Regions from separate parts of the Litorilituus sediminis genome, predicted to be linked through region 1. Evidence: predicted binding sites of a transcription regulator. Region 1 holds the regulator's gene; each other region holds the start of a gene.
What was found. Region 1 encodes FNR, which switches genes on or off when oxygen is low (the NO sensors DNR and NnrR bind a similar motif). Its sites were predicted from a motif close to TTGATCTAGATCAA; they were not measured.
Positions count from the first base shown of each region.

Region 2: a site for FNR is predicted at 4,428-4,441, ahead of hemN (oxygen-independent coproporphyrinogen III oxidase). Genes of this name have one in related genera too.
Region 3: a site for FNR is predicted at 4,332-4,345, ahead of EMK97_RS08040 (bacteriohemerythrin). Genes of this name have one in related genera too.

Region 1 is NZ_CP034759.1:280,057-287,887, forward strand. It holds gene EMK97_RS01270 (DUF1415 domain-containing protein) at 1-121, shown strand, start outside; gene EMK97_RS01275 (LysE family translocator) at 714-1,364, shown strand; gene EMK97_RS01280 (YciC family protein) at 1,451-2,299, shown strand; gene EMK97_RS01285 (glucosaminidase domain-containing protein) at 2,336-3,217, shown strand; gene ttcA (tRNA 2-thiocytidine(32) synthetase TtcA) at 3,259-4,185, opposite strand; gene uspE (universal stress protein UspE) at 4,355-5,302, opposite strand; gene fnr (fumarate/nitrate reduction transcriptional regulator Fnr) at 5,489-6,208, opposite strand; gene EMK97_RS01305 (sulfite exporter TauE/SafE family protein) at 6,261-6,971, opposite strand; gene ccoS (cbb3-type cytochrome oxidase assembly protein CcoS) at 6,974-7,201, opposite strand; gene EMK97_RS01315 (heavy metal translocating P-type ATPase) at 7,208-7,831, opposite strand, start outside.
Region 2 is NZ_CP034759.1:2,316,580-2,324,410, reverse strand. It holds gene EMK97_RS10355 (acyltransferase) at 1-177, shown strand, start outside; gene EMK97_RS10350 (mechanosensitive ion channel family protein) at 174-1,418, shown strand; gene tesB (acyl-CoA thioesterase II) at 1,434-2,291, opposite strand; gene EMK97_RS10340 (hypothetical protein) at 2,568-2,819, shown strand; gene yihI (Der GTPase-activating protein YihI) at 2,930-3,505, shown strand; gene EMK97_RS10330 (DUF2489 domain-containing protein) at 3,511-4,002, shown strand; gene EMK97_RS10325 (TraR/DksA family transcriptional regulator) at 4,075-4,386, shown strand; gene hemN (oxygen-independent coproporphyrinogen III oxidase) at 4,501-5,871, shown strand; gene rmf (ribosome modulation factor) at 5,959-6,132, opposite strand; gene EMK97_RS10310 (DUF3820 family protein) at 6,539-6,763, opposite strand; gene EMK97_RS10305 (DUF3083 family protein) at 6,884-7,831, shown strand, end outside.
Region 3 is NZ_CP034759.1:1,806,755-1,814,585, forward strand. It holds gene EMK97_RS08025 (alpha-ketoglutarate-dependent dioxygenase AlkB family protein) at 1-269, opposite strand, end outside; gene EMK97_RS08030 (NapC/NirT family cytochrome c) at 417-2,204, opposite strand; gene EMK97_RS08035 (cytochrome D1 domain-containing protein) at 2,422-4,050, opposite strand; gene EMK97_RS08040 (bacteriohemerythrin) at 4,441-5,007, shown strand; gene EMK97_RS08045 (bacteriohemerythrin) at 5,255-5,836, shown strand; gene EMK97_RS08050 (c-type cytochrome) at 6,017-6,391, shown strand; gene EMK97_RS08055 (cytochrome D1 domain-containing protein) at 6,438-7,676, shown strand; gene ahbB (siroheme decarboxylase subunit beta) at 7,679-7,831, shown strand, end outside.

The DNA.
Region 1 (7,831 bases):
AGTATTATCGGTTTATAAAAATCCGGAAGAAATTCCTGAAAATAATATTGCTTTAGCACAACAAAAAGGCAGTGAATATTTTAAGCGTATACTTGAAAATATTCACCATAAGCACAGTTAAACTTAACTGTTAAAAGGGAATTGAGTAATACCAAGTGAAATAATGATTTGCTCTCTCAGCGAGAATTAAAAGGCTGAGAGGCAAGGCGCTGAATGAAAAGAATGGTTATTCCCTTGTTGAGTTCAGCAACGCAGCATATCAGCCTTTTAAACTCGCCCTTTGGGAGCTTGTTAGAGGCAAGATAACTGCGGCAGACTTGCTCAATGTAGAATAACTATATTGTCACAATATCTTTCTTGTTCTCTCTCCTCTGACATAGCTCTGAGATGACTAAAGCATTATTCCACTTGGTATAAACCATTTAACACGCAATATTACATTTAGTTTACGTTATTAGTTGGCTTGTTTTTGTACACTTGTATTATGTTTAATCAAGGTGAGAACAGTAATGACGACTATTTATCATGGTAAAAAATACCGCTTTAATGGTTTTGATGAGCTATGGCAGTTCTATCGTAATATACTGTCAGCTGAGCGAGAAAGTTTACACGCTAATACTATATAAGCGTGTTTTCATTTGTTTGCTATCAGACAATTTAGCATTAATTAGGTAGACTATAGCCATTTTTGTATTCTTATCTATTTATTTGCTATGTCGTACTTAGAACAATTCTTTTTAATCGCAGGTGTGCACTTTCTTGCTGTTGCCAGCCCTGGGCCTGATTTTGCCATAATTATTAAACAAAGCGTTCGATATAATCGCCGTATAGCTATTTATACCAGTTTAGGTATTGCCGCAGGTATTATTTTGCATGTGACTTATTCACTGGTCGGCATTGGTCTTATTATTGCCAGTGATGAACGTTTACTCACTGGGTTAAAGTACTTAGCAGCGGCTTATTTTTGCTATATTGCTTGGCATGGTCTTCGTGCTAAGAAACCAAGCCAACAGAAACTTGATAGCCAAGAAAGTCAAAAACTAGCTCAAAATGAACTGCTACCAAGTGCTAAAAAAGCATTTTTAACCGGATTTTTAATAAACGGTTTGAATATTAAAGCGACATTGTTTTTTGTTAGCTTATTTTCAGTGGTGGTCGCGCCGCAAACGCCTATTGATATTAAAATGATCTATGGGTTTTATATGGTTATTGCCACAGGCGCTTGGTTTATTTTTCTTTCATTTTTACTTACCCAAGAAAAAGTTCGCTCGTTATTACAAGTAAAGGGCTATTTAGTTGATAGACTAATGGGAGCGGTTTTATTGCTGCTTGCAATTCAGTTGGTTATTAGTGACTTAAACTAACACGCTTTGGTATAGGAGCAATTTGGCGGTTATTACTGTATAATCTCATGCAATTAGTTTAAAGGTAATAGAATTAGGGTTTAGCTTTGTCAGAAAAAATTTCTGTTGTACAAGTAGGTGGTAGCATAGAGCAAGCAGTAAAAGGCGACTATGCAATTGATACTAAGCAAGTGCTCTCTCAAGCTTGGCAGCAAACATTAAAGGCTCGTGTCTCGATTAATTTAGGCTTAGGTTTTTCGCTTATTCTAGGTATGCTGGTATCTTATATTGCGAGTGGTTATTTAGGTGGTATAGAAGCCGTTTTTCAAGACCCACAAGCGAGTATGATCCTTAATATTTTAGTCACTGTGGTTATTTGGCCGTTTATGGCAGGTGTTGAAATGATGGGGGTTTTACACTCCATTGGCATGAAAACCAAGCCGAGTATGATTTTTTCATTTTTAAAACGTGGTAGTTGGGTGGCAATTTGCGCCTTACTTACTTCATCGTTAATTAGCTTAGGCTTACAGTTATTGATTTTACCGGGAATATTTTTAGCTGTGGTATTGTCATTGACCATTCCTTTGGTGGTAGAAAAACAGTTATCTCCTGTAAAAGCAATTGTTATATCTGTGCAGGCATTACGGTTTAAATGGTTTCAACTGATGACGCTATATTTAGTGCTAATTATGTGCTTTTTGGCTTTGCTATTTCCTATGGCACTGTTAGTTGAGTCAAGTATTGCGCCGGTAGGTGTTGTGATCTTTTTATTTGGTATGACGTATTTAGCACCTTGGTACTACAATGTTAAAGGTATCTTATACCGAGATATTTTCGGTATTCAAGTGGCTTCCAATAACCCGGAAAAAGTCATAGAAAATACGGCAAACGCCAGTCAAAATATCAAGAAAACTCAAAAGGATGAGCAGAATTCAGATGACACTTTTTCAGCTTAATTGCTGTCATAGTATGCTGAGTAACGGAAGATATATATGAAGATTCGTGGATTAATTAAGGTTTTATTAGTAGGCTTTTTATTGGTTGGCTTAGCTGCGCCATTTACTTTTATGCCACCGCCAGAATATAAAGCACCACTTAAAACGACTACCTCAGATTTAGCAAAAAGTGAGCAAAAGGCTGTGGCGGTTAAAAAGCCAAAAACCATTAAAGAAAAGCCGCTTCACGATGTCAAATTGCCTGATTTTGCTTCGATTAGGGATATCGCAACGAAGAAAAAGCGTTTCTTTGATTTTATTCAACCGGCTGTGGCGAAACAAAACCAGCGATTATTGCAAACTCGTCAAAAGTTAGAATATTGGTTAGAGCAAATTACTTTAGAGATTGGTTTGACTGAAACAGAACAAGCTGAATTGGCAAAGTTGGCAAAACGATATCGGGTAAATAAACATAGTTCTACCTTGCAGAAAATTGATGAGCTGTTAGAGCGAGTTGATATTATTCCTGAGTCGCTTGTATTGGTACAGGCTGCCAATGAATCAGCATGGGGAACCTCACGTTTTGCGAGAATTGGTTTAAACTTTTTTGGTATTTGGTGTTATCAACCTAAGTGCGGCATGGTACCCAATGGCCGTAACGAAGGGGCAAAACATGAAGTTGCTGCGTTTGATAGCGTAGATGATGCGGTTAAGGGTTATTTTCGAAATATCAACACACATAACGCCTACATGGTGTTTAGAAGTATTCGCTCGCAGTTAAGAGCGCATAATCAACCGCTTGATGCAGAAATTCTGGCGACAGGTTTATTACCGTATTCAGAGCGCGGTGCTCATTATGTGTTAGATATTACGGATATGTTGCGTCACAATCAGCGCTTCTTTGCCTATGAGGATACTAGCACTCACTTAAGTGATTAATTTAAGTGACTAATTTAAGTTTAAGCGAGTGCCGATAGTTATTATTGTACTTCAACAATATTTAATTGATTATCTGGCGTAGTTTCGGTATTTGCTGTGTTTGTAGCGGCATAACTTTCTTGATCAAAAGCTAAATCGCCACCATTGATGACACCTGATGTGGCATCAATGGATTTAAAGTCAAATAGTTCACTATCGCATAAGTGAGACGGCACCACGTTTTGCATTGCGGTAAACATAGACTCAATTCGTCCTGGAAATTGCTCATGCCAATCATTTAACATACGTTTAATGTTTTGTCGTTGTAAGTTTGGTTGAGAGCCACACAAGTTACACGGAATGATAGGAAAGGCTTTTAGTTCACCATATTGGATCAGTTCGCTTTCCTTACAAAATGCTAATGGCCTGATGACAACATGTTCACCATTGTCTGATACTAATTTAGCTGGCATGGCTTTCATTTTTCCACCGTAGAACATATTTAACATCAGTGTTTCAATCATGTCATCTCTATGATGACCTAAGGCAATTTTTGTTGCGCCAAGCTCTTTTGCCGTTCTATATAACACTGCGCGTCTTAAACGAGAGCATAAGCTACAGGTGGTTTTACCTTCAGGAATTTTATCTTTAACGATAGCGTAGGTGTCTTCTTCAACCACCTTGTAATCTATACCTAAGCTATCAAGGTAATTAGGTAAGATATGCTCAGGAAAACCAGGTTGTTTTTGATCTAAGTTGACCGCGACAATATCAAAGTGAATTGGTGCTGATTCTTTTAACAACATTAAGATAGCGAGTAGGGCGTAGCTGTCTTTGCCACCAGAAAGGCAAACCATAACTTTATCACCGTCTTCAATCATATTGTATTGCGCAATGGCTTTGCCAACATGCCCTCTAAGTCTTTTTTCAAGCTTAGCTAATTGAGTCTTTTGTGTCGGTGTTAATGTGTTTTCAGATGGATTTGTCATATGGCTAATACTGCAAGCACTAAAAATTTGTGCGCATTATACGCGCAAATAAATGGATTACCAATGAGAGCCCAACAAAAACTCAGTTTGTAGAAATGAAAAAGCCAAGCATATCGCTTGGCTTTAAGAAAATGATAGCTGGTAACTTATCTCTTACATCGAGTTCAGCTTAACTATTATCAAGCGGCGATATATAGCCTTGTGGTTTTAGCGCTAAAACATCGCAATTGAGCTGATCTATAACATGCTCTGCGGTATTGCCAATTAATGCTGCTGAAATACCTGTTCTGCCGATTGTACCTAATATAACCAGCTCAGCGTCAATTTGTTGCGCGGCTTGCTCTATTACTGTCTCTGGTAAGCCTTCTTCAACATAGGTGTTTTTAACATCAATATTAAATTTGTTAGCATGTGCAGCCATCGCTTCTTTATGATGCTTTAACATGGCGTTGTTGTACTCTGAAGAGTCAAATTCTGGAATTTCAATAGAAATGTTAACAGGTGTTCCCGGGTATGAATTGACTAGATGCACGTTCGCTTTAATAAGCTTAGCAAGCTCTGATGCTTGTTCAGTAATATCATTATTAAGAGATAAGTGCTCTTCTTCATCGCTGCCAACATTCAGTGCTGCTAGGATATTGCCATTTTTCGGCCACTCATGATCTTTAACCAGTAACACTGGCGTAGGGCACTTGCGTAATATATGCCAGTCAGTAGGAGTGAAAACAACTGATTTTAATTTATCGTGCTGATGAGTGCCTTTGATCACTAAATCATAGCCATGCTCAAGTACTTGGTTAACGATGGCTTCAAATGGTCGGTTATGCCAAACCACTTGGCTTTTAATATCCATACCTGAATCTAATTCAGCAATAATATCATCGAGCCATTGTTGTTTATCTTTTATGACCATTTGACGCATAGCGTCGCGTTCACCGCTTGATAGGATTGTGGTCATTTCATAAGAGAAATCAAAGATACTAAAGAAGGCGGTAATTTTCGTTGGCGTTGCGCTGTTTTCGTTAATCTTACTGGCCAACTCAATGGCTCTTTTCAGGGCTTTCTGTTCGTTGGTGGTTGGGTCGACAACAACGAGTATGTTTTGATACATTTCCATGAATAACCTCTATTTAAGCAATTATCAATTCTGTTTAACTGGTCTAATTACTTTATAGCAAAATAGTGTGATTAATGCTTGTTTTATATCAATTTACTTTGTAACGGAGATAAAAAAATCCCATAAGTTACTTAATTAAATAATTGAGTAACTTATGGGATTTTTATTAAGCTAAAAGCGCTGAACTTAGAGCGCTGCTACATCAGTCAGTTCATCTAAGTCTAAAATAGTAATCAATTTACCATCAACTTTGATTAACTCGTTTTTATGAAAACGATTAAGTAGACGACTAATGGTCTCAACCGTTAGACCAATATAGTTACCAATATCACTACGAGTCATGGTTAAGCGAAATTCAGTTGCTGAAAGACCTCTAGCACGGTAACGTTCACTTAAGCTGACTAAGAAAGTTGCCACACGCTGCTCGGCGTTCTTTCTGTTAAGCAAGGTTAACATTTCTTGATCTGTTTTGATTTCAGTACTCATCAAACGTAATACTTGCTTTTTAAGCTTAGGCATAGTGTTTGATAGGCTATCTAAGTTGGTATAAGGAATTTCACATACCATAGAGGTTTCTAACGCTTGGGCAAAGCTTGGGTGAGCGTTTTCTGCGATGGCGTCAAAGCCCAGTAAATCACCTGCTAGATGAAAACCAGTAATTTGCTCTTCACCTTGTTCATTTACGGTAAAGGTTTTAAAGGTGCCTGAGCGAATTGCATATAATGAGTGTAATTCTTGGCCATCATGGAAGATCTTATCGCCTTTGTGGATAGGGCGTTTGCGATCAATAATTTCATCTAAGGAATTGAGTTCACTATCATTCAGGGAGAAAGGTAAACATAATTCACTAATACTACAATTTTGACAGTGAATATGTTGTTGGCTTGGGCAACTTTTATTGGGCATAGCTTTTATTTACTCACAAATATGTAAAAAACGCTGTAATGAGGCAATGTTATTAGAACATTAATTGATATGCAACAAAAAAACTGTAAAAACCATAAGCTATAACTAATATTGCCATAAATTGTTTAGTTTTTGGCTTGACTAGTAGATTTTTTATGCTAGCAAGGCTAAATGAGAGTGCTAGTAAGGCCGGTAAGGTGCCCAAGCCAAACAGTAACATAATACCAGCGCCTGTTAGGGCGTTACCACTGGCTAATGCCCAAGTGAGGGTTGAATAAACTAGCCCACAGGGTAACCAGCCCCACAGCGCCCCTAAGGTGAGTGCTTTTTTGCCTGAATCAACAGGAATGACCTTATTGGCTAAAGGTGATATTTTCCGCCACAATTTGGCGCCAATGGCTTCGATACGTGTTAATAACATAAACCATTGACCAATATACAGCCCAAGTAGAATTAAAAATACGGCTGCGACAAGTCTTAATCCAGCGATAGGTAAACCTATATTTTTCGCTGCAATTGAGCCAGTAAAGCCAACGAGAGCACCAATTAAACTGTAAGATGCTATGCGTCCAAAGTGATAGCAAATAATGAGCTTAGGCTTTTGTCTTGCTTGAGTGACTTGCACAGAGATATTGCCAACTTGGCTATCCGCTTTAGTGGTAATGGCAGACGTTAACATGGTGGTGATACCGCCACACATACCAAGGCAATGTCCTGAGCCAACCAAGCCGATTAGAAACGCTGAAAGTAAATCTAGGCTCACAATTATTGACTCTGGTTATCTTCTTTACCGTAATCTTTTGTCTGTTCAGCTTGCTCTTGCTTGTTTTCAGAGCCTTTTTTATCGTCAACCTTTTTATCGTCAAATAGGATACTCATGCCTTGTTTTTCTAAATCATCAAATTGCTCGGATTTTACCGCCCAGAAAAAGAGATAAATACCTAAGGCGGTAAGTAAAATTGCAATCGGGATTAAGATATAAATGATGCTCATGATTACTTACCTTTTAAGTAAACGCAGGGAGTTGGTGATAACCAATATTGAACTTGCTGACATGCCGATAACAGCCATATAGGGCGTAATAAAGCCACATACTGCAAGCGGTAGTACAATAGCATTGTAACCAAACGCCCAGAGATAATTTTGAAAAATGATTTTTCGGGTTTTCTTCGCTACTTTAGCTAATGTCAGAATACTGGTTAGTTTATTATTCAGCAATATAACGTCAGCACCGCTTTTGGCAATATCAGCGCCACAGCCCATAGCGATAGAAACATGCGCGGCGCCAAACACTGGAGAGTCATTCACGCCATCTCCGGTCATCACCACGAGGTGCTCTTTTGCTTGTTTTGCTTGGATAATTTCCATTTTATCGCTAGCGGTTAAGCCACCTTGTGCAGAGTGCAGAGGGATTGTTTGCTTAATTTTATCGCAGGCTATTTGGCTATCACCTGAAAGCAACATAGTCGTCGCAGACTTATTCAATTGTTCGATGACTTTGTCGGCATCATCTCTGATCTCATCAACTAACTTAAAGCTTGCGATTACTTGGCTGTGGTTATTTTCAACTACTTTAACCAGTACACACGAGTATTCTTTATAATGATGTCCTTCCTGTTCGCT
Region 2 (7,831 bases), 2.0 Mb from region 1:
GTCCATATTGAAGTACACACTAGAGAAATATCGAAAGAAATTAGTGGTGACTACTTTAATGACAGAACATACAAAATAGCGTTTCAGAAGTGGCTTACACAATTTTGGCATGATAAAGATGATAGGCTTGAGCAACTAATAGAAAAAAATACTATTGAGCACAGGAAAGTGGAATGAATGAAATAATTAGTTTTTGGTTGATAGAGCAAGGGGTTAGTGACGACCATTTAGCAAGCACCACACTTATTGTCGGTTTAGTGTTTATCGCCTTAATCGCGAGCGTAAGCTTTTACCTAACCAAATTCCAATTATTAAAAGTTGTAAATAATCTTATCATTAAGACCCGAAATACCTGGGATGATGCCTTAATTGAGCACCAGGTGCTTAATCGTATGGCGCTGATGGTGCCCTATGTATTGATATTGTTTTTATCGCCACTGGTACTCTTGCCTGAAAGTACTGCATCAGCCGTATTGGTACTGTTGGCTAAAGTACTGTTAACCTTTCAAGTTGCTCGCAGCTTAAGCGCTTTACTTAATGTGAGTCGCAGCATATATAAAGAAACCGCTAAACAAAAATACCTACCTTTAAATGCCATAATCCAAGTGATTAAGTTGGCGTTATATTTAGTGACGACCATTATTATTGTGTCATTAATTATCAATAGATCGCCGGTATATTTACTGAGTGGTTTAGGCGCATTAACCGCCGTACTCTTGTTGGTTTTTCAAGACACCATTAAGGGCTTAGTGGCGAGTATTCAAATTTCTGCTAATAAAATGGTGGTTGCTGGTGACTGGATAGAATTGCCAAAGTACGGCGCTGATGGTGATGTTATTGAAATTGGCTTAAGTACTGTAAAAATTGAAAATTTTGATAAAACAGTAACTACAGTACCAACCTATGCGCTGATAAGCGACTCGTTTAAAAACTGGCGCAATATGTATCATACTGGTGCTCGTCGTATTAAGCGCACATTGATTATAGATATAGCCAGTATTGATTTTTATAGTTTGGAAAAAATCGATTTTCTCAGTAACAGTAAGCTATTAAAAGAGTACTTGAGTGAAAAGAAACAGCTGCTAGCGCAAGATGCCAATGATGAGCCAAAAGAGCTAGCAAAAATCAATTCGCGCCAGTTAACCAATGTCGGGACATTTCGCGCATATATTGAGCTTTATTTACAGCAAAATAGCAATATTCGTAATGATTTAACCTGTATGGTACGCCAGCTACCTGCCACTGCCAGTGGCTTACCGCTTGAAATATACTGCTTTGCCAATACTTCGGTATGGGCAAAATATGAGGGTATACAAGCGGATATTTTTGATCACCTATTTGCCATAGCGCCGCAGTTTGATTTAAGGGTATTTCAGCACCCTAGCGGTTTTGATTGGCAAAACCAAAATAAACACTAGGGTTGCATCTAGCTGTTATCGTTGACGGATAACTCCTTCTTGCATGGTTGAGGCGACAAGCTCGCCTTGGCGATTAAATATTTGCCCTTTTACTAAACCTCGACCATTACTGGCTGATGGGCTGTCCATACAGTAAAGCAACCAATCATCAAAACGGAATGGGCGATGAAACCACATAGCATGATCTATGGTGGCAATTTGAAAGTTAGGTTGCCAGTGACTGACGCCATGCTTATATAATGCTGTAGGTAAAAAGTGAAAGTCTGATGTATAAGCCAACATATAGGTATGTATACGTAAGTCATCAGTTAACTCGCCATTGGCTTTTATCCACATAGGGCAATAGCCATCTGTTTTTTGCGGATTGAGCCAGTTGTATTTTTGTACTGGGCGCAAATCAATAGGTTTTTCAGCCAAGAATTTTTTCCGCATAGGCTCAGGCAGAGCGTGCTGGTTTTCTACAATGTAATCTCTAAATGAGCTTACCTGCTCTGGGGCTGGCACATCTGGCATAGTGTCTTGATGATCAAAACCTTGCTCTGCGTGCTGAAAAGAAGCAGTCATGTAAAATATCGCTTTGCCGTTTTGAATGGCTTGCACTCTGCGGGTGCTAAAACTTGCGCCGTCACGAATAATCTCAACTTCATAAACCACAGGTTTGCTGGCATCACCCGCGCGTAAAAAATAAGAATGCAGCGAGTGAACGAATCTATCGCTGGCAACGGTTTCTTGCGCAGCTGATAGTGCTTGCCCCATAACTTGACCGCCAAATAGCGCACGAAAACCCAGATCTTGGCTTTGTCCGCGATAAATACCTTGTTCGATAACTTCTAACTTTAGTAATGCCAATAGTTCATCTAAAACTGCACTCATAATTTTTCCTAGGTATGACCAGTAGTGTAACTAAGCAGTGCTTGTTGTCATTTCTACAGCGTTAGCACTTTATCATGTGGAAAAACCACACATCAAAAGTGCTGCCTTGTAAAATAAACTTCCAACAAGCTGCTGCTAAAATAAATTTGCAAGATCAATGAGAGCTATTGTAAGGACTATTGATGTCATTTGTAAAATAGGTTAAATTTCGAACGATAGCATTATGGAATACCCTTTGGTATGAAGAAAAGATGGATTTTAATGTAGAGGTTAATCATGCAAGCAATATCAGAAGCAGTTGCCATTGAAAGGCGACAAGAGGTATCTGAGCAAAGAGATGTATGGGAAGATTTAACGTTGGCGCAAAAATTTGCTGCCAGTAGTTTAACTCAATTTGGTTATGAGTTGGCATTTGTGCGAGACTGTCATGGCAATAGCTTGGCGGTATTGCTTTGCAATAATAATATTGCCACCATTTCTAAGGCGGGAGAAATTAATACCGCACCCAATATTAAATTGAGAAACTGATCACTTAGTTAAAAAGCAGATAACTTTCATTAAAAGCGCCTTAGAGCGCTTTTTTTATCGGCAAAATACAGTAAAATAGCAAGTAATATCTAAAAAGGTGAAAGTTCCTTATGTCTCGTAAGAAAAAGTCTAGAAAACCCGCCTCAGCGCCAATAGCTAAGCCGAAATTAAGTAAGCAAGAACTGGAAAATATTGAAAAAAGAGTGCGTAAAAAAACAGGTAAGCAGCCTGGAAATCGTCAGCAAGAAGCGAAATCATCAGCAAAGCAGCAATCAAAAGAGCAAAGAAATAAAGATCCTCGCTTAGGTAGCAAGAAGCCGATTGCGCTAGGTGCTTTAGCGAATAAAGCAGAAAAACAAGCAGTGAAAGCGAAAGATAAGTCATTAACGCCACTTGCAGCGGTAAGGCCGGTTAAATCTGATGAGCTACCCCCAGAGCAAGCGCTTATTGCGATAGAGCAAGATGAAACGCTACAACTTATTTTGGCTAAACAAGAAGATAATATTGAGCTTAGCGAGCAAGAAGTTGATTATTATAACGATATGATGGACAAGCATGCTCAACTTTCACAAGCGCTAGGTCTTGATGATAGCGAAGATGACGTTGCCCAAAGCCAAGTGCGCAGTGAAGAAGAGTTATGGCAAAAATTAGATGGTCATGATTTCTCAGCGTTTGAAGAAGAATAACCACCATGAGCTTATTTTGGATTATTGCCACTAGCATTGGTGTTGTTATTATTTTAGCGTTAGCTTTTTATGCTGGCAGGCTATTGCAACAGTTGTCTTTGCAAACTAAGCGTCAACAGCAAGCAGAGATTGCTCAGCAACAAGCGCATAAAAGTCATGATGTTAAAGCGCTTAAAAGTGTCATTATTATTACCCGTGCTATGCAAGAAGAGCAGTGTGATTTTAGTGAAGGTTGTTGGCGTTTATCTGTGCTGCTTGACTCATTAAAGCTAAGTAGCCAGCTAGATCAGCAATTCCCTGCTATATTTGAGTTATATAACGAAATAAAGCATTTATCGATTCTTGAAGATCGAAAGCAACTGGCTAAAAAACAGCGAATGAAAGAAGATTTTCAGCGTATGCAAGTCGAGTCTCGCTTACGTCCTGCCATTGAGACTGATGTCGAGAATCTTAAGCAATTTGCTGATGAGCAGGTTCAGCAGTTATCTAGTTCATAAAGCTAATCAATTCTGCTCGGCCATTGCTAATGCTGTTCATATGATTACCCATATAGCGAAAAGGTGATAGCAATGTCTGAGCAATTAAAATCACAATTCACCCAACGAATCATTGAACTTCAACAACGGATTGATTCAATTCATCAAGATTTTGCCAATGGTCGCGCTGCTGATTGGGCAGAGCAAGCTGGTGAACGCGAAAATGATGAAGTTCTCAATGCCTTAGAGTCTGAAGCGAAAATTGAAATTCAGCAGTTATCTAACGCAATTGCACGTATTGATAATGGCAATTATGGTATATGTCAGCAGTGCGGTGATGAAATTGCCAAAAAACGACTACAAGTACAACCCGCAGCCGTTATGTGTATTCAGTGTGCTCAGTAATTGATCTCGATTAATATAGCCCTTTATTTTTTGTGGCTATGTTGAGCTTGATCAAGACCACATCTGAGCAATGGTGTATACTCTCTATCGTAAATTAAATCAACGGTAGATAGCATGCAAGTAAGTCAATTTTTCGATAATACATTACTGAGTAAATACAATACCAGTGGGCCAAGATATACGTCTTACCCTACAGCGTTGGAATTTCATGATAATTTTAAACATGAAGATTTTATTCAAGCGGTGCAAAATTCTGAGAACAGAGATTTATCTTTGTATGTTCATATCCCATTTTGCCATACGCTATGTTACTACTGTGGCTGTAATAAAGTTATTACCCGTCATAGAGAAAAAGCAGATACTTATTTAGAGTACTTGGCAAAAGAGATTGCCCTGCAAGCACCACTATTTACAGAATATAGCGTTAAGCAATTGCATTGGGGTGGCGGCACGCCAAGCTTTCTTACTCATGAGCAAATCACTACCTTAGTTTCTTTGTTAAAAGAGAAATTTAATTTTTCTGATGATTTGGAAATGAGTATAGAAATTGACCCACGTGAAATTGAAATGGATCTTGCTGAGCACTTATTCTCGTTAGGCTTTAATCGCTTAAGCTTAGGAGTGCAAGATTTAGATTTAAAAGTACAGCAAGCAATTAACCGTGTTCAATCAACTGAGTTTATTGGTAACTTTATTCATCATGCCAAACAAGTTGGTTTTCAATCAATTAATATTGATTTGATTTATGGTTTACCTCATCAAACATTAGAAAACTTTAAGAAAACATTAGATAAAGCGCATGAGTGGGATGTTGATCGCATTTCATTATTTAGCTACGCGCATTTACCAAGTCGTTTTGCTGCACAACGTAAGTTACGTGATGAGTGGTTACCTAATACCCAAGAAAAGTTTGCCTTAATGAAATTAGCAATCGAAACTTTGTGTGATTATGGTTATGACTTCATTGGTATGGATCATTTTGCTAAACCAAATGATGAACTTTCCATTGCGCAAAATGATGGTTCGTTACATAGAAACTTCCAAGGTTACACGACTCGTGGTGGTTGTGACTTATTAGGGCTAGGTGTTTCATCTATTAGTGCTATTGGTAATAGCTTTAGCCAAAATATCAAAGATTTAAAGGAATATTATCAGGCAATTACTGAGCAACAGCATGCTCAGGTAGTTGGGGTAAGCTTATCTGAAGATGATGTTATTCGTGGAGAAGTCATTCGCGAATTAATGTGTAATTTATACTTAGATAAAAACCAAATTAGTGAAAAATATAATATTAATTTTGATGACTATTTTGCTGATGATCTCCCCTTACTAAATACGTTTATTGATGATGGTTTAGTAGAAAATAACGCTGACTGTATTCGTGTAGATCAAAAGGCGCGTTTGTTAATTCGTATTATTTGTATGAGCTTTGATGCTTATATGAAAAAGCATGTTAACCAGCAGCGTTTTTCTCGCGTGATATAGCAAGAATAGTTTGTTTAATTGAATGGCGAAATACAAGGATGCTGGAGAAGGTCATGCTTGTATTTCACCAAGTGGCTAGATAAAAAATTATCTAAAAAGCCCCATATTGCGATCAGCAACCGCTTCTCGCCAACCGCCTAACCATTGTGATTTAGCTTCGATATTTTGGTATGGACAATGCTCTTTAGCTTTGCCACAAAGACCTGCCTGATAACCATTTGAATGCGCTCTTCCTAATTTGTCCCTTTTTTGTCTCTTCATAGTTTGTACCTCATAGAACACCTCGTAACTGTTTGATAAATAATTATTTAGCTTTTAAATGAAAAGCAGATTTTAAATATAAATACTACGTTGTGGTCAATTTTTGTTGCTTGTGAGTTAGCACTTAGCGTGCTGGTGGGAGTCATATTTTCCATAATTAAACAACGCAAATTGACGGATTTATTTAAGAGGATTTGAACTGTGCTTGCAAGCAAAAATTTTGCTTCACTGCAGCTCAAATTCCATAAAATAGTAGGTCAAATTTTTGCTGAAAAAATAGCCGCTGAGAAAACAACTTGTTAGCAGCTATGCATAGATGAATTTTTTATATTGGCTATTTTTTATATAGAAAATTGGTTTAAAGGTTACAATTTGATGACGTTTTGATGAAAGTTAATTAATGTTTTTAGCTGTCACTGTGTAACAGCGGTTTTAGCATAGCCTCTAAACCATTAAGTTTTATTTCATACATCAAGGCGAGTTGTTCACCGAGTTTACCTTGAGGGTAGCCATTACTATGGAACCAAACTAAATAGGGCTCGGGTAATTGCAGTAATTTCCTTCCTTGGTATTTGCCAAAAGGCATAGTTTGATTAATTGCTTCTACGAGTTTTTTTTGATCGGCTAACAAGAAGGTTCTCCATTATTTCTTTGTCACTTTACTGACATCTGTAGGTCACAAAAACGTCATTTTTCTTATCTAGAATGTCAGCAATTAAATTACCTGTTTTAATTCTCAAATGGAATTTTTATGTCAATTATTAGAAAGCGTAGTGCGGCACATAAGGCATATTTGCCTAGCAATGTTAGGGATAACCAATATATATTAGCGGAATTCGCATTAACCGATGAGTTACTTGACGCCTTATCTGGTAAGTATTCCACTGTAAAGCCGCAGCCGTATTATGACGTCTACCATTATTTATCTACAGCATTTTTTTCTTTAACGACAAAGTTTGAATTAAGTAACTGTCAGTTTATTGCTAATGATAAATTGGCCCGGGTGCGTTTTAGCCAGGAAATGCATCAGTGGCAAACCAACCAACAAATTTTATTTTATTACAATCCTGAACAGCATCATTTGAAGAAGTCTTTCTTTGATGGCAGTAAAAGAGCTAAGAAGATTTGCTTATTGTTTTTAGCTACAGGTGATGATATTCGCCAAAATGCCGCAGGCTTTCATGGCAAAGTTGTTAATGTTTTAGGGCAGTTTTGTCAGGAAATGTCCTTAAAAATGGATGATGTCAGAGTAAGGGATCATCAGCATTTGACCTATGATTTATTTGCCAAGGAAAAGGGGTGTGCATCAACGCAAGTACATAAACTGAGACAAATTGATAAGCGCTATGCCAGTCAACATGTTGAGTTGCCTATTAATCATAGCGCGATGAATTATGCGGTGATTAATTTAAACATCAATAATGATATTTTGAACTTGGTAGAGCTAGACAATAGCTCTCAAGACCCTTACAACCCTTTGTATACGCACTTAACCAATGTGTTTACCCTTGCAGCTAAACAGTATAATTTAAATAATGCTGCACTTATTGCTAATGGTCTTGTGCCTATAGTGCGCTATAGCATTCATGAAATTGTCTCTAGGGTAGGCGAGTTGCAAATGCTTGGTTACAACCCTGAGCAAACACCATGTGGCATTGTCAGTAAGTGGGACGCTAATGAATTAACGGATACTATCCAG
Region 3 (7,831 bases), 1.5 Mb from region 1:
AAGGTGTTAAACCAAGGCAATGCCTGTTTTGTCACCCCAGAGTAAGTGTATTGAAAAGGTAAATCGGCATACCAAGCTACCTTACGCTTTGTCTCAATTAACTTGCCATACACTAATGCTTGATCATGTTGCCATGCAACTTGTTGAAATAAAGTATTGAAATACGCTTTTGCCAAACTATCTTCTATCACTTCACCATAATAATAAGCTTTACCATCACAAGGTAAAATATTGATAGGGTCGATAAGTTCTGGCGAAAATAAATCCATAGCTGAGTAATATCAAAGGCATACATAATAAGCGCTAGTGTACCTAAATTTAGCCTTTAACGCTTTACAAATAAAAAAGCCCCTTGAACCAATGCGGCTCAAGGGGCTTTACTTTAATATGTTATAGCGATATAGCTAGAGTAATAACTACTGCTTAGTTGCGTTTACTTCTGCATCGGCGTTATCAAGCGCTAGCTTGTAACCAAACGATACATGGTGATAACGAGCACTTGAGTAATCATCATGTATTGCAAAGCCAAAGTTATACACTTTACCTGGTTCAATGCTGACATCACCAGCTTTGTCTGATTTCAACTTGCGTTTCACGATAACCGACCAAGTACCACCATTTAACGATGCTTCAACTTCAGCACCTTGACCACCGTGCATGCTACGCTCAGCTAAGATTTGACCATCTTCAACTTTCTTAGTACCTGAACTATAACGTACTAAGTCCATATATTGATTACCATCTTGCGCCGCTTTAATGTCACCTTCGCCTTTAAGCTTGTCCCAGCCGCCCAGTGCTTTACCACCTCGACCTTTCAGCTCTAGCTTAGTACGAGACTCTTTCACATACTTAGTAACACCTGATTTGAAATCTAAACGTTTAGCTAAATCACTGCCTTTTAAGGTATCCATGTCTGGTGCAAATGGCATAGTGTTAGCATCTGCGTGACACGTTCCCCAACAACCTGCTCTATCAGCATATTCTGCTTCATCGGTTGCAATCATAAAGGCTAATTTCATTGGGTTTTCAGGGTCCATTTTGCCGCCATCTACAAATGGTACAGGCGCATGGTCACCATCAGCCCAGCTAAAGCGTAAGTATAAGTTTTCATCATCATGAGTGGCATCAATAGTGACATCGAAGCTACCACGCTTACCTGGAATAACATTCGGTTCAAGCTCTTTTTCACTTTCACCTGAAACGATATTATTACCGATATCAGCGATTTCTTCACTATGACACTCTAAACAACGGTCGCCTTTGCTAAAGGCACGTTTACCACCATGGTTGCGACCTAGTATCCATTCAATTGACGCTGTACCTGGGTAGAATACACCAACATCCGTTGAATTTGCTTTACCCCAATCAACATTAATGTTGCTTGCACCTGCTGATGCGCCTGCCGAAGCACTGTCACCACCAGCACTAGCGCCAGCACTGGCTAATGCACTTGCTACAGCTGCTTTAATTTTTTCATCAACTTTCGCTTTTTCTGCTGCTTTATCTGCTTTTAATTTAGCGGCTGCTGCAGCTTCTTTCGCTTCAATTCTTGCTAAACCATCTTTATACGCCTGTGGTACTTCACGAATATAAGCTGGATTTGGTGCTTCAATTTCTTCTAGTTGCTCATCTGTTAACTTATGTCTTACGTCTGTATGAGCAATACCTTTATGACAATCAATACATGTTTGTCCTGTTTCAAAGGCATTTAAATGCTGCTTACGTGCGCGAGGCTTTTGGAACTCAGGGTTCATCGATTCAAAGTTGTGACAGTTACGACACTCTCTTGAATCAGTTTCCTTCATTGCTTTCCATACATTTTGCGCTAAATCGAATCTGTGCTCTTCAAATTTCTCTTTGGTGTCAATTTTGCCCGTTAACCAGAAAAAGACCTCTCTTGAAGCCTGAATTTTACGAACAATTTTATGGATCCATGGACGCGGTACGTGACAATCAGGACAACCTGCTCTTACACCCGTACGGTTAGAATAGTGGATCGTTGGTGTATATTCTTGGTAAACGTTGGCTTCCATCTCATGACAGCCAATACAAAATTCTGTGGTGTTTGTGGCTTCCATGGCAGTGTTGAAACCACCCCAGAACATAATACCAACAACGAAAAATATAACGGCACCGGCAACGGTCGTACCTAGCACTAATCGGCGTGACCAAAAGCTAGGTTTTGTAAATGTGTTATTTGCCATAATGAACTCGTGATTGTTAATGTATACAAATTAACGTGTAAAGGGAGTAATAACTGTGTTGCTTGTCCGCCTTGACCACACCTAAAACTTACTTCCTGCAACCAATTTGTGATGTCCTATCTCCAGAACTTACTTTCATCCTGAAAGTAAAAGGGGCATGACATCCGCCATGCCCTTTATATCAATAAAACTTATCTTAAGTTTTATTACCTACAACTTAGGTTTTGTGGTTAATACGGTTAGAAACGTTGAACTTACCTGTTGGGGTAGTTAAACCTTTAATACGCGCTTTCTCTTTAAGCGTTTTTGCATCGTAAACCACGATTTCACCTGTTGGGTTTGAGTTATCAGTACGGTTCCATACAGATACCCATACTTCTGAACCGTCAGCACTGAATTCCATGTGAAGAGCTGCTTTACCTTCTTCTTCAGTTACACGGATAGTCTTAACAATTTCACGAGTTTTCTTATCGAATACTTGTACTGATTGTTGTACTTCTGGCTCTGGGTGTTTAAGTTGGTCAGCCCATACGTAGTCTGAAGTTGGGTGAGTACGGATGAATACACCAGCACCGTCAGTTTCAACTTCATAACATAGTTTCCAAGCTTGATCAGGGTGGTTGATTGGGTCATTACCCCAAACAGATACTAAACCAACACCTAAGTGAGTTGTTGCACCAACAGGACCACACTCTTTATCAGTCCAGTTAGCACCAGGACCTGGGTGAGGTAAGCTGTCTACGTCAATCATCATCTCTAACTTAGCGTCTTTAGTATCAACAACAACCATTTTGTTTGATGCGTTAGCAGCGATTTGGAAGTAGCGACCTGAAGGGTCGAAGAAACCATCGTGTAAGAATTCAGCAGATTCCATCGCAGTAATTGTTAAGTTGTCTAAGTCTGAGTAGTCAACTTGTAACATTTTACCTGTTTCTTTAACTGCAACGATGAAAGCAGACTCATTTGGCGCAGTGTAAATTGCCGCTACACGAGCTTCGTTAATGAACTCACCTTTAGTGTTGTAACCACGAGTAGACACAACTTTAAGTGGGTTTAATGTTTCAGCATCCATAATTACGAAATGCGCAGGCCAGTAACCACCAGCAATTACGTATTTACCGTCACCTGATACCGCGATATCACGTGCGTCATATGCCATCTTAGTTTCAGCAACTAACATTTTCTCAGGTTTTTGCCATAAATCGATCTTGTTAACTTTACCGTCACGACCGATTGTGTACCAGAAACGACCTACATCTTTCGCGTGGTCTTTCTTATGGTGCTCTGTACCTTTAATTACGTGTACCGCATAACCAGTGTCGATGTGAGTAACGATTTTCTTAGTGTCACCGTCAACAATTGCTGCTTTACCTGCATCACGCTCGATTACAACGAAGAAGTTTTTCCAGTTTAAACCGTGTAATGGTTTAGTTGGGTAATCTTTAAGGGCAACGTACTCTTTTGTGTGAGAGCGCATTTGCTCTAAAGACATTTCTGGTGGCACAGGTGGTTTCATTTGGATGAAGGTTGCTAAGTTAGCAATTTCTTGCTTAGTGAACAAATCATCAAAGTTGTTCATACCGCCTTCAGTACCCAAAGCAATAATTTTTTCTAAACGCTTTTGACCTTTTTTAAGCATGTTCTTAGGCTCTAGGTTTTTACCTGTAGCGCCTTTACGTAGAACACCGTGACAACCTGCACAACGTTGGAAGTAGTGTAATTGTGCTTTTTCAAAATCAGCTTCAGATAAAGTTGGTTCAGCTGCTGATACTGACATGCTAACGCCGCTAGCTGCCATACCAATAGCAAGTCCAAGAACTGAAAGACTATACTTTACTTTTTTCATCGGTTACTCTCCAGATGTTATTTTAAGTGCTTTTCTAGGTCAGCCTTATAAGAAATACAAAACTTTCCTATGTTTTAATGTTTATATCAGCAGGTTACTTTTCTTGACCAAATCTACTGATATAAGCATTAAAAACGACAGAATTGGAAAACTTGCCTAAACTTGAAACAGGAACAAAAGACCAATTTTGTGTAACTAATTATTACTATCGGTCAATTTTGACTTTGAAAATGTGATGCAGATCAAGTTTGAAAAAAAATAACGCTTAATGACTAGACAACTTGATCAAGGTCAATAAATCATTCCACTTTAATGAAAATAATTACCACACAAAGTGTTTAAGACTATTTAAACAACTCATTAACCTCATTATTTTTAAGGGTATTGTTTATGAACAATCGCACCAAATCATTTATTTACGCAGCTGTTATAGGTCTGATCATAGTAGCAATATTCTTAGGATTTCTTTCTAGCTTAGCGAATCCTATTTCATGGATCTTGATCGCCGTATTGATCATGATCCCCATGCTCTATAAAAGGAAAGGTCAAGACAACCAAGTACAGTGGCGAGAAGAATACAGTGTTGGTATCACTCACATTGACAATGATCACAAAAAGCTAATCTCACTATTAAACCAATTTAGCATGGCTTACGATTACGCCATGAGCGAAACCTTCGAAAAAGAAGCGCTAGAGGAATTAGTTAGCTATACCAAGTATCATTTTGAACGTGAAGAAAAACTGATGAGCGAAAACGACTACCCTGACTTTGAAGCACATAAAGCACAACACGAGCAAATGATTGCCCAAGTAGAAGAGTTTGTGCAGCTATATAATGAAAAAGGTCATGATGCCTTAAATGAAATAGTAGAGTTCCTTACCGGCTGGCTAATCAACCACATTAATGGTACCGATAAACAATACAGTGAACACTTACATGAACGCGGTGTTTACTAAACTCAACTAGACTAAGCTAAGCTAAGCTAAGCAAAATAACTTAAGCAAAGCCGGCTTGTTAACTCAAACAAGCTGGTTTTTTTTGCCCTAAAAACATAAAGACATCTGTTGATATATAGTTGATATTGCAAAGATTTGATCAAAATCAAATTATTGTCTTAATTTCAATTTATCCACTGACAGCAAAGAGACATATCGAGTAGAGTACCTACTCTACTTAACCACACTTATAGTAAGGATATTATTCATGAGTGTTTCTAATAAAACTAAATCAGCTCTTTTCTATGTTGTTATCTTATTAATGTCATGTGCTATCGTATTAGCCTTTGTTTTTCCATCACCACTTGTGGCCGTATTACCCGTTGCGCCAGCATTAATGTTGATGCCGATGCTACGACAGAAACACATTAGGCAAATCAAATGGTCAAACGACTATAACTTAGGTATAGATTATATCGATGAGGATCATAAGAAATTAGTTCATCTTCTAAACCAATTTAGTATTGCCTATGATTATGCTCAATGTGAAGAATTCGAGCGTGATGCCTTACATGAACTAGTGCGCTATACCAAGTATCACTTTAGACGTGAAGAAGCGCTGATGGAAGAATATGGCTATCCAAATCTTGAAGCGCATAAAGAAGAGCACAAAGCTATGATAGATGCGGTTGATGGTTACGTGAAAATTTATCAAGAGCAAGGTCATGAATCTCTAAAACAAGTCACTAACTTATTAGAGTTTTGGTTAATAAATCACATCAAAGAAGCCGACAAAGAATATAGCAACTACCTTGAAAGATTAGGTGCTGATGTCTTTGACATCGACTAAGCTAACCATATTATGGCTAGGCGTACCTCAATTATGCCTAGTCATAACAAAAATCCCCTTTAGGTGATTTAAATCAAATTATCCCTGGCAAAGATTTGCAAAGCATGATCTTTGACAAAAAAGCCCTACAGCGAACATGGTAATGTGTCTCCAAGCTTAAAAACTGTTTGGACACCTACTATGAATATAGCAAGATTGAAGCCTCACCTATCGCCAAGCTTAGTGGCAGTGCTGGCTATCGCTAACATCATTTTCTCACCAATGAGCCATGCCAGCGATAAAAAACCGCTTACCGATGAAAGAAAAGCACAGTTAACTCATATTGTTAAACAAGATTGTGGCTCATGTCATGGCATGACCTTAAAAGGTGGTTTAGGTCCAGCCTTACTTCCTGAAAACCTTGAAGGTAAGAACGAATTATTTTTGCAATATACCATCTTACACGGTCGCACCAGCACAGCTATGCCACCATGGAAAAGCCTTTTAACTGAACAAGAAGCCTTATGGATTGCCGAGCAATTAAAACAAGGCGCAATGGCTGAAAAAGCCAATTAGCCAATAGCAATAAGTTAAAAGTAAAAGATTAATAGAAGGAATCAAGATGAAAAACACATTACTCAAGTTAGCCACAGGCATAGTATTAGGCTCAGCATTAACGGCTTGTGTTAACACAGCGCAAACAAGCAATAATGCAGCATTACGCTCAACCGGTGATATGGGTGTCATTATTGAGCGTGCCACAGGCCAAGTTCAAATCGTTAACCACACTAACAAGGATGTATTAGCTGAAATTGACGGTTTAGGCGATTTATCACATGCCTCCATTGTTTACTCACGCGATCAACGTTATGCCTATGTTTTTGGTCGTGATGGCGGTTTAACTAAGGTTGATATTTTAAAAGACAAAATAGATAACCGTGTGATTCAATCAGGTAACAGCATTGGCGGTGCCATCAGCCAAGACGGCAAACTTGTTGCCGTGTCAAACTACACCCCAGGTGGTGTAAAAGTGTTTAACGCCGATACCTTAGAGCTAGTCGCCACCATTGATGCCACAGAGCTAGTTGGTAAGCCAAAAAATAAAGACGGCAGCTCAGTTCGCTCAAAAGTGGTTGGCTTAGTGGATGCACCAAACCATCGCTTTATCTTTAGCTTATTCGATAGCCATGAAATCTGGATTGCAGATTTCTCCGGCCATGATAAAGGCGAAGAGATGAAACTAACCAAGTTTACTGACATTGGCTACTTCCCTTACGATGCCTTAATGAGCCCAGATGGTCGCTACTACATTGCCGGTCTTTTCGGTGAAGATGGCATGGCAATGTTAGATTTATGGCATCTAGATAAAGGCGTTACCCGTATTTTGAAAGATTACGGTAAAGGCGATAAAAAATTACCTGTCTATAAAATGCCACACTTAGAAGGTTGGGCAATGGCCGGCGACTACGCTTTTATGCCAGCCGTTGGTCAACACAAAGTATTAGTTGTTAACACCAAAACTTGGCAGCAAGTGGCTGAAATTCCTGCGCATAGCCAGCCAATTTTCGTCATGGCTCAGCCTGACAATCGCCAAATTTGGGTTAACTTTGCTTATCCAGATAACAACACCATTCAAGTATTTAATACACAAACCTTTGAGCTAGTTAAAACACTAACACCAGGGCCAGCAGTATTACATATGGAATTCACGCCACGTGGTGAGCATGTTTGGATGTCGGTACGTGACAGCAACGAAGTACATGTTTATGACACTCAAACCCAAGAGCTATTAAAAACTATGCCATCAAAAAGCCCGAGCGGTATTTTCTTTACTAATCGCGCACACCACATTGGATTATAATTATGTCATTAACTAAGAGAGCAAATGCCGAGTTTATTACTCAGCTACAACAAGACATTATCAATAACTTTCAACGCGGTTTGCCTTTATCTGAACAGCCTTATCTCTGCATAGCTGAGCAGTTAAGTGTTAATGGCAATAGCTACACAGAGCAA